Linked DNA regions of Sphaerotilus microaerophilus. The protein of the gene in region 2 interacts with the protein of the main gene of each other region in a pairwise test. Links are inferred from orthologs where the notes say so. Each region holds a gene or a part of one and is shown on either strand. Other genes may lie near its edges.

The links.
Region 1: the proteins of cysK (region 2) and cysE interact in binary tests that used the Escherichia coli proteins (3 or more experiments, as listed by UniProt). The link is inferred for Sphaerotilus microaerophilus from one-to-one orthologs.

Annotation. Positions count from the first base shown.
Region 1 is NZ_AP025730.1:4,859,100-4,871,385, forward strand. Bases 5,344-8,328 are described here. They hold cysE (serine O-acetyltransferase), read right to left. Parts: upstream 7,234-8,328; coding sequence 6,454-7,233; downstream 5,344-6,453. Other genes in these bases: NGK70_RS20820 (sensor domain-containing diguanylate cyclase), read right to left, coding at 5,344-6,443; NGK70_RS20830 (RNA methyltransferase), read right to left, coding at 7,298-8,116. In the rest of the region: NGK70_RS20795 (DMT family transporter), read right to left, coding at 7-951; NGK70_RS20800 (TRAP transporter substrate-binding protein), read right to left, coding at 1,057-2,151; metalloprotease PmbA, read right to left, coding at 2,317-3,696; ribosome biogenesis factor YjgA, read left to right, coding at 3,831-4,457; mog (molybdopterin adenylyltransferase), read left to right, coding at 4,450-5,076; more of NGK70_RS20820, read right to left, coding at 5,148-5,343; NGK70_RS20840 (hypothetical protein), read right to left, coding at 9,981-11,549; NGK70_RS20845 (N-acetylmuramoyl-L-alanine amidase), read right to left, coding at 11,589-12,286.
Region 2 is NZ_AP025730.1:1,571,193-1,576,840, forward strand. The notes cover bases 2,765-5,556. They hold cysK (cysteine synthase A), read right to left. Parts: upstream 4,727-5,556; coding sequence 3,803-4,726; downstream 2,765-3,802. Other genes in these bases: feoB (ferrous iron transporter B), read left to right, coding at 2,765-2,819; NGK70_RS06950 (ChaN family lipoprotein), read right to left, coding at 2,862-3,806; NGK70_RS06960 (transposase), read left to right, coding at 4,847-5,556. Also shown: NGK70_RS06935 (deoxyguanosinetriphosphate triphosphohydrolase), read left to right, coding at 1-468; NGK70_RS06940 (FeoA family protein), read left to right, coding at 616-930; more of feoB, read left to right, coding at 927-2,764; more of NGK70_RS06960, read left to right, coding at 5,557-5,560.

The DNA.
Region 1 (12,286 bases), 3.3 Mb from region 2 along the record:
GCACCATCAACGGCGGGCGGCCAACAGGCCGACGCCCAGCAGCACCAGCACGGTGCCAGCCGCCATCCACGGGGTGAAGGGCTCGCCGAGGATCCACACCCCCATCAGGATGGTGCTGATCGGCCCGATCAGCCCGGTCTGCGCGGCCACGCCCGCGCCCAGCCGCTCGATCGCCAGCATCACCAGGATCACCGGGGCAAACGTGCACAGCGTCGCGTTCAGCAGCGACAGCCACCACACCTCGGGCGCCACGGCGGCGAGGCTGCCCAGCGGGCGCAACAGCAGGAACTGGCCGATGCACAGCCCGCAGGCGATGCTGGTGGCCCAGCCCGTCAGCCGCAGCGAGCCGATGCGCTTGATCTCCTCGCCGCACTGCAGCAGGTAGACCGCGTAGCTGAGCGCCGAGCCGAACACCAGTGCGGCGCCAAGCGCCACGTGCTCGCCGGTCAGCCTCAGCTCGTGGCCGAAGGCCAGCCCCACCCCCGCGTAGCCCACCGCCAGCGCGACCAGCTGCTGCCGGCAGACGCGCCGGCGGTAGAACAGCAGGCCCAGCAGCAGCACCAGGCTGGGGTTGAGGTAGAGGATCAGCCTCTCCAGGCTGGCGCTGATGTAGGCCAGCCCGGCAAAGTCCAGCAGGCTGGCAAGGTAGTAGCCGCAAAAGCCCAGGCTGGCCAGCGCCAGCCAATCACGCCGCACCAGGGGCGCCTTGCCCCGCCCGGCCCACCAGGCCAGGCCGAGGAACAGGGGAAGCGCCAGCAGCATGCGCAGCATGATCAGCGTCACCGCATCGACGCCGTGGCGGTAGGCCAGCTTGACGATGATGGCCTTGCCCGAGAAGGCGATCGAGCCGGCCAGCGCCAGGGCCAGGCCCGTCCAGCGCCGCGGCGCCTGCGCCGGGGGGCTCGGAAGCGGCGGCGCGGAGCCCGCGAGGTCGGCGGCACGGGAGGTCATCGCGGCCGATTCTACGAAGGGCACAACAAAAACCCCGCAGTGCGCGGGCGCACTGCGGGGTTCGAGGGAGGTGGCGGGGGCCGACGCGGGCGTCGGCCGTGCCGATCAGAGCTTGCCGGCGCGGGCCTGCTCGATCATGTAGTTGTCGTAGCCGTCTTCGGCGATGGAGAACCAGCGCACCTGCTCGCCACGGAACTTGGAGAAGTCCTCGTAGACCTTCTTCCAGTTCGGGTTGCTGGCCGACAGCTCGCTGTACAGCGCCATCGATTCCTTGAAGGCCAGGTCCATCACGTCCTTGGGCAGACGGAAGAGCTTGGTGCCGCTGGCGATCAGCTGGCGCAGTGCGGCCGGGTTCTTGGCGTCGTACTTGGCCTGCATGTCGGTGTGGGCGTAGGCCGACGCGGCTTCCAGGATGGCCTTGTACTCGGCGCTCAGGCCGTCATAGGCCTTGCTGTTGATGAAGAAGTCGATCTCAGGACCGCCTTCCCACCAGGCCGGGTAGCCGTAGTTCGGCGCCACCTTGTTGAAGCCCAGCTTCTGGTCGTCGTACGGGCCGATCCACTCGGCCGCGTCGATGGTGCCCTTTTCCAGCGCCTGGTAGATCTCGCCACCGGGGATGTTCTGCGGCACGCCGCCCATGCGCTCCAGCACGCGGCCGGCGAAGCCGCCGATGCGGAACTTCAGGCCCTTCATGTCCGCGGCGGACTGGATCGGCTTGCGGTACCAGCCCGCCATCTGGGTGCCGGTGTTGCCGCCCGGCAGGTTGATGAAGTTGTACTGGCGATAGAACTCGCGCATCAGCTTCATGCCGTTGCCTTCGTACATCCAAGCCGTCATCTGGCGGCTGTTCATGCCGAAGGGAATGGCCGCGCCCAGTGCGAAGGTCGGATCCTTGCCGAAGAAGTAGTACGGCACGGTGTGGGCCATTTCGACGGTGCCGTTCTGCACGCCGTTGTCCACCTGCAGCGCGGGCATCAGTTCGCCGGCGGCATGCACCGAGATCTGGAACTTGCCGCCGGTCATGTCACTGACCTTCTTGGAGAAGACTTCAGCCCCGCCGTAGATGGTGTCGAGCGACTTCGGGAAGCTCGAGGCCAGGCGCCAGCGGATGTTGGTCTGGGCCTGCACCACGGCCGGGGCCGCACCGGCGGCCAGCACACCGGCCAGACCGGCCTGACGGACAAAGGAACGACGTTCCATGCGTTGGACTCCTCAGTGAATCTGATCGAACGAAAGCCGGACAGCGGCTCAACACGGGCAGGCCGATTCTAGGAGCAGCCCCCGGGGGGAAAGGCCGGTGCTTACCCCTGCGCAAGATTGCGTAGAGCGCCGGCCGAGGTCACCGCGAGGCGAGGCGCCGGGGCCTCACTCGCCCGCGACCATCATCTTCTCGACCAGCACCGAGCCGATCGTCTTGCTGCCCGAGGTATAGGTGTCGGCCCCCACGGCGACGATCCGCTGGAACATCTCGCGCAGGTTGCCGGCGATGGTGATCTCGTCGACCGGGTAGGCGATGCGCCCGTCCTCGACCCAGTAGCCGGCCGCGCCGCGCGAGTAGTCACCCGTGACGGCATTGACGCCCTGGCCCATCAGCTCGACCACGAACAGGCCGCGGTGCAGCTTCTTCAGCATCGCGTCGAGATTGTCCCCGGGGTCGGTCAGCCGGCTGGTCAGCGTGAGGTTCTGCGAGCCGCCCGCGTGGCCGGTGGTGCGCATGCCCAGCTTTCGGGCCGAGTAGCTGGAGAGGAAGTAGCCCTGCGTGACGCCGGCCTCGACCACGCTGCGCGCACGGGTGCGCACGCCCTCGTCGTCAAAGGGCGCACTGCCCTTGCCCTTGCGGATGTGCGGGTCCTCGCGCAGGTCGATGTGGTCGGCAAAGGTCTGCTGGCCCAGGCTGTCGGTCAGGAAGGTGGTCCGGCGGTAGAGCGAGCCGCCGCTGGTGGCCTGCACATAGGACCCCAGCAGCCCGGCGGCCACGGTGTTCTCGAACAGCACCGGCAGCTCGCCCGTGGGCAGCCGGCGCGGCTTCAGGCGCGCCAGCGCGCGCTCGGCGGCGTAGCGGCCCACCGCCTCGGGGGCGGCGAGGTCGGCAGCATCGCGCATCGAGCTGTACCAGGCATCGCGCTGCATGTCGCGCCCCCGCCCGGCGATCGGCGCCACCGACAGCGAGTGCCGCGAGCTGGCGTAGCCGCCGCGGAAGCCCCGGCTGTTGCCGGCGTAGAAGTGCGACTGCTGCGCCGAGACGCCTGCGCCCTCGGAGTTGGTGATGCGCCGGTCGGTGCCCAGCGCAGCCGCCTCGCAGCGCAGCGCGATCTCGGTGGCGCGCTCGGCGTCGATGTCCCAGGGGTGAAAGAGATCCAGGTCCATGCCGGACACCGCGCCCAGCGCCAGGTCGGCCGGCTCGGGCAGGCCGGCGGCGCTGTCCTCGGCGGTGAAGCGGGCGATGTCGTAGGCGGCCTGCACCGTCTGGCGCAGCGCTGCCGGGGAGAAGTCCGAGGTGCTGGCGTTGCCGCGGCGCTGGCCGAGGTAGACCGTCACGCCGATCGACTTGTCGCGGTTGCGCTCGACGTTCTCGATCTCGCCCTTGCGCACCGACACCGACAGGCCACTGCCCTCCGACACCTCCACCCCCGCGTCGCTGGCGCCGAGCTCGCGGGCCTGCCGCAGCACGTCCTCGACCAGTTCGGCGAACTGCGCACGGCTGTAGGCGAAGCCGCACGTGGCGGTCGAATCGGGTGTGTTCATGGAGGGCGTCGGGATGGAAAAGGAGGGCAGGCACGGGGGCCCGGGCCGGCATCGGCAAGGCTCGCTCGTATGATAGCCGCCGCCTTTTCGACCGGCCGGCCGCGGACTTCCCCGCGGCGCGGCCGCCGAACCTCATGAAATCCCGCACCCCCCTCCCTCCCGAAGACACCGACGCGGACGACGACCAGACGCCGTTCCTCGACCCCGGCAAACCCAGCAAGACGCGCCGCAAGCAGGCCTCGCACGACCTGCAGGAGCTGGGCGAAGCGCTGATGGAGCTGCCCGCCAGCCGACTGGCCAAGCTGGACCTGTCCGACACGCTGCGCGACGCCATCGACGAGCTGCGCCGCGTGCGCTCGCACGAGGGCCGGCGCCGACACCTGCAGTACATCGGCAAGCTCATGCGCCACGTCGACCCCGAGCCACTGCGCGAGGCCGTGGCGGCCAACCGCCTGCCGTCGGCCAAGGAAACGCTCGCCCTGCACGAGGCCGAGCGCTGGCGCCTGCAGCTCGTCAGCGACGACGGTGCGCTCACCACCTGGCTGCGCGAGCACCCCGAGACCGACGCCCAGACGCTGCGCAGCCTGATCCGCGCCGCCCGCAAGGACCGCGCCGAGGCCCAGGCCGCCGCCGCAGGCAGCGAGCCGCGCAAGAGCCGCGCCTGGCGCGAGCTGTTCCAGCTCGTCAAGGCCGGCCTGGCCGGCAACGCCGCAGCGCCCCCCGACGATCACGACGATGCTGGAGATGACACCGATGACTGACCCGACCTTGACCTCCTCCTCGACCGCCCTGCCCCCGCCCGAGCCGATCCGCATCGGCCTGGTCTCGGTCAGCGACCGGGCCAGCAGCGGCGTCTACGAGGACAAGGGCATCCCGGCCCTGCGCGACTGGCTGGAGCGCGCACTGTGGAACCCGATCGAGTTCGTCACCCGGCTGATCCCGGACGAGCAGGCCGGCATCAGCGACTGCCTGCGCGAGTTGGTCGACGGGCAGCGCTGCCACCTCGTGCTGACCACCGGCGGCACCGGCCCGGCCAAACGCGACGTCACGCCCGAGGCCACACTGGCGGTGGCCGACCGGGAGATGCCGGGCTTTGGCGAGCAGATGCGCCAGATCAGCCTGCGCTTCGTGCCCACCGCGATCCTGAGCCGCCAGGTGGCGGTGATCCGCGGCCAGAGCCTGGTCATCAACCTGCCCGGCCAGCCCAAGTCGATCGCCGAGACGCTCGAAGGCCTGCCCCAGGCCACGCCGCCGGCGCCCGGCATCTTCGCCGCGGTGCCCTACTGCGTCGACCTGATCGGTGGCCCGTACATCGAGACGCGCGAGGGCGTCATCAAGGCCTTCCGGCCCAAGACGGCGCAGCGCCCGTCGCGCGGCTGACCGCACCGGGGCCCCACCGCGATACCCCGATAGCGCGATACCCCGATACCGCTGGGGCGTGCAGCGCCGCTTCAGCCTGCGGCGGCGTCCTCGGCCCGCGCCAGTTCGCAGCGGTCGCGCCCGGCCACCTTGGCGCGGTACAGCGCCGCATCGGCCGCGGCAAACAGGGCCAGCGCGTCCTGGCCGTGCTGCGGGTACACCGCCACGCCGATGCTGGCGGTCACCGGCCCGACCTGCAGCCGGTTTTCCCTGGGCTGCATGGCCAGGGCCTCGCGCACGCGCTGCGCCACCTGCCAGGCTTGGTCCAGGTCGGCCTCCGGGCAGATCACCACGAACTCCTCGCCGCCCCAGCGGAACGCCAGGTCCGAGCGCCGCAGCGCGCGGCCGAAGGTGCGCGCCACCCAGCGCAGCACCTCGTCACCCGTGAGGTGGCCATGCAGGTCGTTGATGCGCTTGAAGTGGTCCAGGTCGACCAGGCACAGCCCCAGTGAACCGCCCTGCCGGCGGCAGCGGTCGAGCTGCGCGGCCAGAAAGTCCTCGCCATGGCGGCGGTTGGGCAGGCCAGTGAGGCCATCGCTGGCCGCCAGGCTCTCCAGCGACAGCTGCACCATCTTGCGGTCGGTGATGTCCTGCAGCATGCCCACCATGCGGGTCGGCTTGCCGGCGCCGTCCCGGTCGCTGACGCGGCCGTGGTCGTGCACCCACAGGTAGTGGCCGTTGCGGTTGCGCAGGCGGTACTCGGCCTCATAGCGCACGCGCCGGCCGTCCAGGTGTTCGCGCAGCAGCCGCTGCACGCGGGGGGCGTCCTCGGGGTGCAGATTGCCGGTCCAGGTGCCCAGCAACGGGCGCATCTCCTCCGGGCCGTAGCCCAGCATGCGCTGGAGCTGCGGGCTGAAGAAGACGCTGTCATCGCTCAGGTCCCAGTCCCACAGCCCGTCGGCAGCTTCGTTGAGCGCGAACCACAGCTGCTGCTCGCGCTCATGCAGGGCGTGCTCGATGGCCAGGCGGCGCGTCACATCGCGCGCCACCGACAGGAAATACTCCTGCTCGCCCAGCAGGAAGCAGGTGGTCACCACCTCCACCGGCACCTCGTGCCCGTCGCGGTGGCGGTGCCGGCCAACGAAGACATAGGGCGACTGCGTGCGGATCACCGCGGCGATGTCGCCCCACTGCGGCGCCCCCACCACGTCCTTCTGCAGGCTCAGCACCGAGTGGTCCAGCACCTCCTCGGGCGACAGCCCCAGCATGGTCCAGCCGGCCCGGTTCGCCCACACGATGCGCGACGTCAGCGGCTCCAGCAGGTAGACCGCATCGGCCATCCGCCCGAACAGGACCTCGGCGGCAGGAAGCGCGGGTGTGCCCGACATGGCCGGCCCGTCAGCGCACCAGCCGGTTCAGCCTCTCGGCATCGAACTGCTCGGTGGTGTGCGCGTCCTGCGGCACGCAGGCCTGCGCCGGCAGCTCGCGCGCCTGGCCGGAGAGCGTCTCGATCGCCTGCCAGAGCATCGCGATCTGGTGCTCGTGGCCAGCGGCGTTGTCGATCAGCCCCTTCATCGCCTGCGCCACCGGGTCGTCGCCCTGCGTCACGCCGTAGGCCGAGAAGCCCATGCGCGCCGCCGCGCTCTCGCGCTTGGCGTCCTCTTCGGCCGCGATGATGCGCGCCGGGTTGCCCACCGCGGTCGCCCCCGGCGGCACCGGCTTGGTCACCACCGCACCCGAGCCCACCCGCGCGCCAGCACCGACCGTGAAACCGCCCAGCACGCAGGCGTTGGCGCCCACGATCACGCCCGGCTCCAGCGTCGGGTGCCGCTTGGCACCCTTCACCAGCGAGGTGCCGCCCAGCGTCACGCCCTGGTAGATGGTGCAGTCGTCGCCCACCTCGGCCATCTCACCGATCACCACGCCCATGCCGTGGTCGATGAACACCCTCCGACCGAAGGTCGCACCCGGGTGGATCTCGATGCCCGTCAGCCAGCGCGCCGTGTGCGAGATGAACCGCCCCAGCCAGCGCCAGCCCCGCAGCCAACAGGCATGCGCCAAGCGATGCAGCAGCAGCGCGTGCAGGCCGGGGTAACAGGTGAGCACCTCGAAGCGCGACCGCGCCGCGGGGTCGCGTTCCAGGATGCAGGCGATGTCTTCACGCAGGTGGGAGAACATGGACGGATGGCAGGGGCGGCGTGAGCAGGGAGGCCCGAGGGCCTTGTTGCAGGTTGCAACCGGTTCAGAGTGTAGGGGTTGATCCGGAGCGCTGCAGCACCGAGCGGGCGATCCCCCGCAGGATGTGGATCTCCTCGGTCGTCAGTTCGGCCCGGTTGAGCAGATGGTTCAGCCGCGGCAGCAGCTTTTTCGGCGCCGCGGGGTCGAGGAAGCCGATCTGCACCAGCGTCTGCTGCCAGTGGGTGAGCGCGCCCTGCACCGCGTCGGCGCTGGCGCGGTTGGCGGGGGCGGTGCGGGGGGTCACGTCGAAGCCGCCGAGCGCCTGGCGCCAGTCGTAGGCGATGAGCTGCACCGCCTGGGCGAGGTTGAGCGAGCCGTACTCGGCCCGGGTCGGGATCGACAGGCAGGTGTGGCAGCGGTAGACGTCCTCGTTGGACAGGCCGAAGCGCTCGCTGCCGAAGACGAAGGCCACGCGCAGGCCGTCGTTCAGCGCCTGGGGTGCCAGCGCGTCGAAGCAGGGCCGGGGGGCGAGCGTGGGCGGGCCGAAGTCGCGCGGGGTCATCGCGGTGGCGCAGAGGTGCTGCATGCCCACCAGCGCCTCGTCCAGCGTCTCGACGATGCGCGCCCGGGTGAGGATGTCGGCCGCGCCGCTGGCCATCGCCACGGTTTCCTCCCGGCTGAGCACATCGGCAAAGCGCGGCTGCACCAGCACGAGGTCGGAGAAGCCCATCACCTTCATGGCCCGCGCCGTCGCGCCGACGTTGCCCGGGTGGCTGGTGCGCACGAGCACGAAGCGGGTCGGGTCGCGCGGCAGCGCGGCAGCCTGGCCAGGCGGGGCGGGCGCAACAGACGGAACGGACGGATCGGCGTTGGCGGGGGGCATGGTCAGGCTCAGGGTCAGGGTCTCTTCGAGGTGTTTTTCAGTTCGGTGCAGAGCCGCTGAAAACGCGCTCGCTCCCACTGCACGGCGCCCGGGTCGCAGGCTAGAATCGCCGGATCTTAGGGGTTTGCCCGGGCTGACGTGACCAATTCGTGCCCGAAGTCGCATCTCCTGCCGCTCTTTCTTCCTGCCAGCTGCCCCAGGCCACCGCGCTCCTCCGTCGAGTCGGCCTGCACCCACCCCACGCCGACCGAGCCTTCGTCATGTCGCAAACCAACCTGCATCCCATGCTCAACATTGCCGTCAAGGCGGCTCGTGCAGCGGGGTCCATCATCAGCCGGGCCAGCATGGACGTGGACCGGCTCACGGTCACCAGCAAGGGCAGCAACGACTTTGTCACCGAGGTCGACCAGGCCGCCGAGCAGATCATCATCGAGACGCTTCTCCAGGCCTACCCGGGCCACGGCATCCTGGCCGAGGAGTCGGGCCGCGAGCATGGCGCGCAGCACAGCGACTACGTCTGGATCATCGATCCGCTGGACGGCACCACCAACTTCATCCACGGGCTGCCGCAGTACGCGGTGTCCATCGCGCTGGCCCACAAGGGCCGGGTCGAGCAGGCGGTGGTGTACGACCCGGCACACAACGACCTGTTCTACGCCACCAAGGGCAAGGGCGCCTTCCTGAACGACCGCCGCCTGCGCGTGTCCAAGCGCACCCGCATGCTGGAGGCCCTCATCGGCACGGGCTTCCCGTTCCGCAAGGGCGACAACTTCAAGCGCTACATGAAGATGTTCGAGGAGGTCATGCAGGCCTGCGCCGGCCTGCGCCGCCCGGGCTCCGCCGCGCTGGACCTGTGCTACGTGGCGGCCGGCTGGTACGACGGCTTCTTCGAGACCGGCCTGGCCCCCTGGGACGTCGCCGCCGGCTCGCTGATCGTCACCGAGGCGGGCGGCCTGGTGGGCAACTTCACCGGCGAGGCCGACTTCCTGCACCAGCGCGAGGTGCTGGCCGGCAACCCGAAGATCTACGCCCAGCTGGTGCAGATGCTGTCGCCATACAGCCGCGTGATCGACCCGGACGAGCTGGAAGCCGGCGCTGCCGGCGCCAAGGCTGCGGGTGCCCAGGCCGCAGGTGCCCCGGCCGATGCCGTGGCGGCGCTGGCCGGCGCCCTGGCCGACGACGCAGCAGCCACAGCCACAGCCCCGGCCCCGGCGGCCAAGAAGGCCGTGCGCATCCGCCGTGCCGATGCCGAAGCGGTGGCCGCCCCCGTGGCGAGCCCCGCCCCAGCCCCCGCTGCGGCGGCCGCCAGCGATGAAGGTGACCCGGCGCCCTGGGCGGCCCGCGAGATCCCGCTCAGCCCGGCCCAGGCGCTGGCAGCGGCCTTCGATCCGACGCCGCCCCCCGAGGAAGCGCCCGCTCCCGTGGTGGTGGTGCGCAAGACGGTGCGCATCCGCAAGGCGGACCTGCCGCCCGCCGAGGAGGCCGAACCGGCCGCCGCCGCACGCGCGCCGCGCGACGAGCGCCCCCGCGATGACCGCCCGGCTCGGCCGGCACGCGGCCCCGCGGGAGCCGGTGGCTTTGGCGACCGCGGCCCGCGCCCGGAGCGGGGCGCAGACCGCGGTGATCGGGGTGACCGAGGCGATCGCCCGCCGCGGGGCGATGGTTTCCGCAGCGATGGCCCGCGCGGCCCGGCTGGCAAGAGCAGCGGCGGCTTCGCGGCCAAGCGCCCCTCCGCGGGCGGCGGTGGTGGCAGCGGCCCACGCGGCGGTTTTGGCGGAGGCAAGCCGCCCGCCAAGCGCAGCGGCGGTGGTGGTGGCAGCAGCGGCGGTGGCCGCGGCGGCCCGCGCTGACCATCTAGATCCGTCTAACGCCCAGGCGTCAACGCCGCGGGCGGCTGGGTGAGCGGCGAGATCGGCTGCGGCGCCGGTGGCAGGCGCGGCTCCTGCGGGTCGGCGTTCGGCGCGGCCGACGGCACCGCGGGCCTGGGTGCAGCAGCCGGCGCGGGCAGGTCCGCCAACTGGCCGCGCCGGCGTGGCGGCACGCGCTCATCCAGCCGCTTGGGCTGGTAGTCGGGCAGGAAGCGGCAGCCCGTGCGTGGCTGCCACGGCGTGTCCAGCGCGCGGCAGGCTACAGCCACGTCGGCAGCGCTGGGCCGGGTGTTGCTCTTGACCCAGCCCTCCAGCGCCGCAGCGGCGGCCAGGTAGGTGGCGTCGCTGAGGTAGCTGTGCTCGCCGTGGTCGGAGTAGACCTGCAGCAGGTTGGCGGCGGTGCCGGCCTCCTCCATCGTCTGGCGCCATTGCGATTCCAGCTCCACGAAGGCCACGGTGTCGCGCACCGCATGCACGGTCAGCACCGGGCGGTGGATGCGCCCGCCGGGGTTGGTGTCCGCCGCCAGCGCCTCCAGCGCGGCCGGATCGGCCCGGTAGCGGTCGACGCGGGCATTGAGCGCCTGGTCGATGCGGGCATCGCCGCTGCCGCGGTAGACCACGCCCTCGTTGCCGAAAGGGTTGGCGCCCTTGAGCTTGCGCCAGACGATGTCGTGGAAGTGCCAGGTCGCCCAGGCCAGGTGGCCGAGCAGGGCGGATTCGGGGATCGTCGTGATGCGGGTGATCGTCTCCAGCGCGCGCTGCTGCGCCGGACTGCGCTGCGCCGCCGGGCGGCTCAGGCCGGTGCACTCGTCCACGCGCTCGGCCAGCTGGGCGCGCGTCATCGGCTGCACCTTGCCGGCGATCAGCGGGTAGCCCATCCACAGCGGGTAGCCGGGTTCATCCGGGCGGGGGTGGTTGTTGCACAGCGCCTGGTAGACCACGCGCAGGTCCAGTCGCACGTCGTAGGCGCGCGTGCCGCCGCCGAGCACGCCACTACTCAGCAGCACGGCGCTGTAGGGCGGGCGGCCACTCATCGCGCGGCGGGGGTGGAAGTCCGGCGTGGTGAAGCGCTCGGCCACCGAGGCGGCGACGCCTGCGCCCCAGCTCTGCCCGTGCAGCAGGGTGAAGGCCGGCTCGCCGTATTCGCCGACAAAGGCCTGGCGGGCGCGCTCGGTGTCGTCGGCCGCGGCGCGCAGCTCGACCCCGCCCTGGCGGAAGCTCGATCCCACCCAGCCCCAGCCGGCACGCAGCCAGACGCTCCAGCGTTGCAGGTCGCGGGCGGTGCGCTCGGCCGAGGGGTCGCCCAGTTCCGGCCCACCATGGGCATGCACGACGAGCTTGCCGTTCCACCCGGTCGGACGGGCCATCCAGATCCAGGCGCCGAGGTGGTCGCGCCCGCGCCGGCACTCGGCGTCCGCGGGCAGGCCCTCCGGGCAGGGCGTCACGCTGGGCAGTTCGCCCGAGAGCTTCAGCTGGATCGACTGGGCCGTGGCGGGCAGCGCCAGCGTCAGACCCAAGGAGAGCAGCGCGGCGCTGCGGCGGAGAACACGGGCAGCGGGGGGCAAAGCGGATCTCCCAGGTGTGGTGGGTGGTTCAGGTGGGGCTCAGGCCAGGCGATTGCGCGCCAGCGGTGGGTTGCGCGCGAAGTAGCGCACGATGCCGGCATACAGCGCCTGCACCAGCTGCGCCTGGTAGCGCTCGCTGCGCAGGCGGTCTTCTTCTTCCGGGTTGGAGATGAAGGCCGTCTCGACCAGGATGGACGGGATGTCCGGCGCCTTCAGCACCGCGAAACCGGCTTGCTCGACCTGCGCCTTGTGCAGCTTGCCGACGCGCCCGATGTGGCCCAGCACCTCGCGGCCCACACGCAGGCTGTCCTTGATCTGAGCGGTGGTGCTCATGTCCAGCAGCGTGCGCAGGATCTGCGCATCGCGCACCGCCGCCTTGATGTTGATGCCACCGATGGCGTCCGAGGCATTCTCGCGCTTGGCCATCCAGCGCGCCGCGGCGCTGCTGGCCCCGGAGGGCGACAGCGCGAACACCGAGGCGCCACGGGCCGCGGGGGTGATGAAGGCATCCGCGTGGATCGACATGAACAGGTCCGCCTGCACCCGCCGCGCCTTGGCCACGCGCTCCTGCAGGGGCACGAAGAAGTCCGCGTCGCGGGTCAGCACCGCGCGCATGCCGGGGCGGGCGTTGATCTTCTCCGCCAGCTTCAGGCCGACCTTCAGCACCACGTCCTTCTCGCGCAGGCCGGTGGGGCCGATGGCGCCGGGGTCCTCACCGCCGTGACCAGGGTCGATCG
Region 2 (5,648 bases):
CGCGACGCGGCGCTGGCCGAATACCCATCGCTGGCCGTCGGGCCGCAGCGTCGCCTGCTGTTCGAGACGCTGCGGCGCATGCTCTCCGAGCAGGTCTACGACGTGATCGACGCCACCCGCACCGCGCTGCAGCAGCACGCCCCCGGGACGGCGGACGAGGTGCGGGCCGCGCCGCCGCTGGTGGGTTTCAGCCCCGAGATGCGCCAGCAGAGCGCCCAGCTCAAGCGCTTCCTGTTCCAGCGCCTGTACCGCCACCCCGCCGTGATGGTCACCACGGAGCGGGCGATGCAGGTGTTGCGCGAACTGTTCGCGATCTACGTGGCCCGGCCGCAGGAGATGCCCCCCGACTACGCTGGCTCACCGCTGCGCGAGCGTGCGGTGGCCGACTATGTCTCCGGCATGACCGACCGCTTTGCGATCCGTGAGCACGCGCGGCTCACCGGCACACGCGTCTTCGAGCCGGGCTGAGCCCCCGCGCGGCCCGGGCCCCCGGCGGCATCCACGCAGCAGAAGCGGCCGCGGCCGAGGATGGCGGCGGCCGTTCAGCAGGATGATGCAACGCAAGGACAGGGCCGTGGCTTTGGATATGATGCGAATGATTCTCATCATTGCGCCATGAACCACCCCGCCACTCCTCCCTCCACCCAGCCAGCCGCCCTGTGCGATCTGCATGAAATCGCTCTGAAGGAGCCTGCCACCGTGGTCGGCGTCCGTGCGCCGAGCCATGCGCCCGAGTGGTCCGGCTGGTTGGCCGAGATCGGTTTCCTCCCCGGCGAGCGGGTGCAACTGCTCGGCCGTGCGGTGCCGGGCGGCGATCCGCTGGTGGTGCGGGTGGGGGATTCGACCTTCGCGCTGCGGGTGGCGGAAGCCGCCTGTGTGCAGGTGCGCCGAGTGGCCTCGGCCGTGGCCGCGTCGGGCTCGGTCCGATGAAGGAGGCCGTGGTCCATGTCCACCGCGGCGGGCCGTTGCTGGCGCTGGTGGGCAACCCGAACTGCGGCAAGACGGCGCTGTTCAACCGCCTGACCGGCAGCCGGCAGAAGGTCGGCAACTACGCGGGCGTGACGGTGGAGCGCAAGGAGGGGCAGTTCAGCAGCCCCGACGGGCGGCTGCTGCGCCTGCTTGACCTGCCGGGCGCCTACAGCCTGCAGCCGCGCTCGCCCGACGAGTCGGTGACGGTGGATGTGCTGCGGGGCAACGCGCGCGGCGAAAAGCGTCCGGACCTGGTGATCTGCGTGGTCGATGCCACCCAGCTGCGCCGCAATCTGCGGCTGGTGCTGGCGGTCAAGCGCATGGGGCTGCCCTGCGTGGTGGCGCTCAACATGGCCGACCTGGCGGAAAGGCGCGGCATCGTGGTCGATGCCGAGGCGCTGGGCCGCGAGCTGGGCCTGACGGTGGTGCGCACGGTGGCGGTGCAGGCGGACGGTGCGGATGCGCTGCGCGGCCTGCTCGACCAGCCGGAAGTCTGGCACCGCCAGCCGTTGCCGGACGACGTGCGTGACCTGGCCCCCGAGGTGGACCCGCGTGGCGACCATGCCGCGGTGCAGGGCATCCTGGAGCGGCTCGGCCTGGCGGAAGTGGCGCCCCACCTGGCCAGCGACCGCATCGACCGTGCCGTGCTGCACCCGCTGGCCGGGCCGTTGCTGCTGGCGCTGATCCTCTTCCTGGTGTTCCAGGCGGTGTTTGCCTGGGCCGAGACGCCCAAGGGCTGGATCGAGGCGGGCACTGCCTGGGCCGGCGCGTCGGTGAGCGCGGCCCTGCCCGCGGGGGGGCTGCGCAGTCTTCTGGTCGACGGGCTGATCGCCGGGCTGGGCGGGGTGCTGGTGTTCCTGCCGCAGATCGTCATCCTGTTCTTCTTCATCCTGCTGCTGGAGGAGTCGGGCTACCTGCCGCGTGCGGCCTTCCTGCTCGACCGGATCATGGGCAGCGTGGGGCTGTCGGGGCGCTCGTTCATCCCGCTGCTGTCGAGCTTTGCCTGCGCGATCCCCGGCATCATGGCCGCGCGCACCATTGCCAACCCGCGCGACCGGCTGGTGACCATCCTGATCGCGCCGCTGATGACCTGCTCGGCGCGCCTGCCGGTGTACGCGCTGCTGATCGGCGCCTTCGTGCCGCAGCGCGAGGTCTGGGGCGGCATCGAGCTGCAGGGGCTGGTGCTGTTCGGCCTGTACCTGGCGGGCATCGTGGGCGCGATGGCGGTGGCCTGGGTGCTCAAGCTGCTGACCTCGCGCCGCCAGGTGCGCACGCTGATGATGGAGCTGCCCAGCTACCACTGGCCGCAGCCGCGCAACATCGCCATCGGGCTGTGGCAGCGGGTGAAGATCTTCCTGCGCCGCGTGGGCGGCATCATCCTGCTGCTCACGGTGGCGCTGTGGGCGCTGGCGAGCTTCCCTGCGCCGCCCGTGGGCGCCACCGGCCCGGCGGTGGAGTACAGCCTGGCCGGCACGCTCGGCCGCGCGCTGGCGGTGGTGTTCGAGCCGATCGGCTTCAACTGGCAGATCAGCATCGCGCTGGTGCCGGGCCTGGCGGCGCGCGAAGTGGCAGTGAGCGCGCTGGCCACGGTGTACTCGCTCTCGGCCACCGGCGAAGATGCCGCCGGCGTGCTGGCGCCGCTGCTGGCGCAGGGCTGGAGCCTGGCCACCGCGCTGTCGCTGCTGGCCTGGTACGTGGCCGCACCGATGTGCCTGAGCACGCTCGCGGCCATCCGCCGCGAGACCGGCAGCTGGAAGATGGCTGGCGTGGCGGCGGCCTACCTGACGCTGCTGGCCTACGGGCTGGCCTTCGTGACCTACCGGCTGGCGCTGGCGCTGGGGGCGGGCTGATCGGCCAGGTCGCCCCGGTGCCCTTGGCTGGTGGTGTGCGCGTCAGCGGGCCTGGGCACGCTCAGGCACCGCCGGGCGTCGCATCCGGTCGAAGGCCTGGCAGGGATCCTCGCGGGGCACCGCCGGGGTGATCCAGAGGTGGGTGGCCCGGGTTTCGTGCGGCGTGCTGCCGGGCTCACCGAACACCACGCTGACGACCGGCGCCGCCGGGTCCAGCACCGCCAGCAACTGCGGCACGCCGTGGTCGCTGCGCACGTGGCCGTTGCCGGCCAGCAGCACGGCAGGGCGGCCCCCGCTGCGTTGCAGGGCCAGCGCCATCGCGGCGTCCCGGGCCCGTTGTGCCAGCCGGATGGCAGGCAGCCGGGCGGCGCTCAGGTGGCCGCAGTGGCCGGCCAGCAGGTCGGCGTCCAGGCGGGCCTGCACCTCGGCCGGCAGCGGGGCGGCCCGGAGCAGGCGGGTGATCTCGGCCAGTTCGCCGGCCAGCTCGCCAGTCAGTGCCGCTTCACCCTCGCGGGCGATGCGCCGGGCCGCCTGCGGCGGCAGGTTGCCGCCCAGCAGCGGCAGGCCGGCCTCGCGCACCGCCTCGAACAGCGACTGGTGCAGCGGCCACTGCCAGCCGGCAGGATCGAAGCCGGCGGACTGCAGGGCTGCCAGCAGATCGCCCTCGGCAGCGGCCTGGCGCCCGAGCGTCAGGTGCTCGGCCACCACCGCTGCGCCGCTGCGGTCGAGCCGGCGCAGCAACTCGCCACGGCGGGCATGGTGGTGCGGGTTGTCGTGCTGTTCGCCCAGCAGCAGGTAGCGGCAGGCCTGCGCCTGCCGCAGCAGCTCGTCGACGCCGATGTCGCGGCCGCTGCTCAGGTCGATCAGCCGGTCGGCCGACAGGGGGTGGCCGAGGCTGAACGGGGCGCAGCCGCCCAGCCCACCTGCGCCGACGGCGGTCGTGCCGAGCAGCGCGACGGGCCCGCGCAGGAAGGCGCGGCGCCTCACCCTTCGCTCGGCAGGAAGCCCTCGATCGACAGGTAGCGCTCGCCGGTGTCGTAGTTAAAGCCCAGCACCCGGGCCCCGGCCGGCAGCTCGGCCAGCTTCAGGGCGATGGCCGCCAGCGTGGCGCCGCTGGAGATGCCCACCAGCAGGCCTTCCTCGCGGGCGCAGCGGCGGGCCATCTCGCGCGCCGGCTCGGCCTCGACCTGGATCACGCCGTCGAGCAGCTGGGTGTGCAGGTTCTTCGGCACGAAGCCGGCACCGATGCCCTGGATGGGGTGGGGAGAGGGCTTGCCGCCGCTGATCACCGGCGAAGCGGTCGGCTCCACCGCGAAGACCTTCAGCTTCGGCCAAGCTGCCTTGAGCACCTGGGCGCAGCCGCTGAGGTGGCCGCCGGTGCCCACGCCGGTGATGAGCGCGTCCACGCCTTCGGGGAAGTCGGCCAGGATCTCCTGCGCCGTGGTGCGCGCATGCATCGCCACGTTGGCCTCGTTCTCGAACTGCTGTGGCATCCAGGCGCCCGGGGTGGCGGCCACCAGCTCCTGGGCCTTCTCGATCGCGCCCTTCATGCCCTTCTCGCGCGGGGTGAGGACGAACTTGGCGCCATAGGCCAGCATCAGGCGGCGGCGTTCGACGCTCATGCTGTCGGGCATCACCAGCACCAGGGTGTAGCCCTTCACGGCGGCGACCATTGCCAAGCCGATGCCGGTGTTGCCGGAGGTGGGCTCGATGATGGTGCCACCGGGCTGCAGCGCGCCGCTGGCCTCGGCGGCCTCGACCATGCCCAGCGCGATGCGGTCCTTGATGGAGCCGCCCGGGTTGCTGCGCTCGGACTTGACCCAGACCTCGTGCGTGCTGCCGAACAGCCGGTTGATGCGGATGTGGGGGGTCTGGCCGATGGTGGCGAGGACGTTGGCGGCTTTCATCTGTGTCTCCTGAGAAGGGGCGAGGATGCGACGGATGGGTGGATTCTGGCCCAGCGGGCACCGCATCGCGCAGGGAGGACAATCACCGCCTTTCCGGTGCCCGCACGCTTGATCTGATCGATGGCTCGTCTGCCTCGCCTTGCCGTTCCAGGCCTCCCGCACTACTTGGTGCAGCGGGGCCATAACCTGCAGGCTGTCTTCCTGGACGACGAGGATCGCCGTGCCTACCTGGCGGCGCTGGCCGAGTCCGCTGCCACCCAGAAGGTGGCGGTGCTGGCCTACTGTCTGCTCGACGATCAGGTGCACTTGCTGGTCGAGCCGCCGGGCGCCGAGTCGCTGAGCCGGATGCTGCAGTCGCTCGGGCGGCGCTACGGTGCGGCGTTCAACCGACGCCACGGGCGCAGCGGGACCTTGTGGGATGGGCGCTTTCGCGCCACGGTGCTGGATCCGAGGGCTTACCTGCTCGACGCGATGCGCTGCATCGAGCAGGCGCCGCAGCGCGCGGGTCTGGTGGCCGAGGCCGTCGACTGGCCCTGGTCCAGTGCGGCGCACCACAGTGGCCGCGGCCGGGTGGGCTGGCTGAGTGACCCACCGCTGTATTGGTCCTTGGGCAACACGCCCTTCGAACGCGAGCTGGCCTGGCTGCGCCTGCTCGACGAGCCGCTGCCGTCCGGGGTGCTGGTTCCGCTGTTGGGCGCCGTTCACAAGGGCTGGGTCTTCGGATCAGGCGCGTTCATTGCTTCCCTTGGCGCCCGCACCGAGCGGCCGTTGCAGCCCCGCCCAAGGGGGCGGCCACGCAAGGCACTGGATCAGGGCGGTGGCTTCTTGGGGTGACCCGAGTTGGTGCATCTGCTGATCATTGATCCATAAGACTGTCCCTAATAAATAAATCAAAGTTGATAGGCGAGTTTTAATCCGAGTC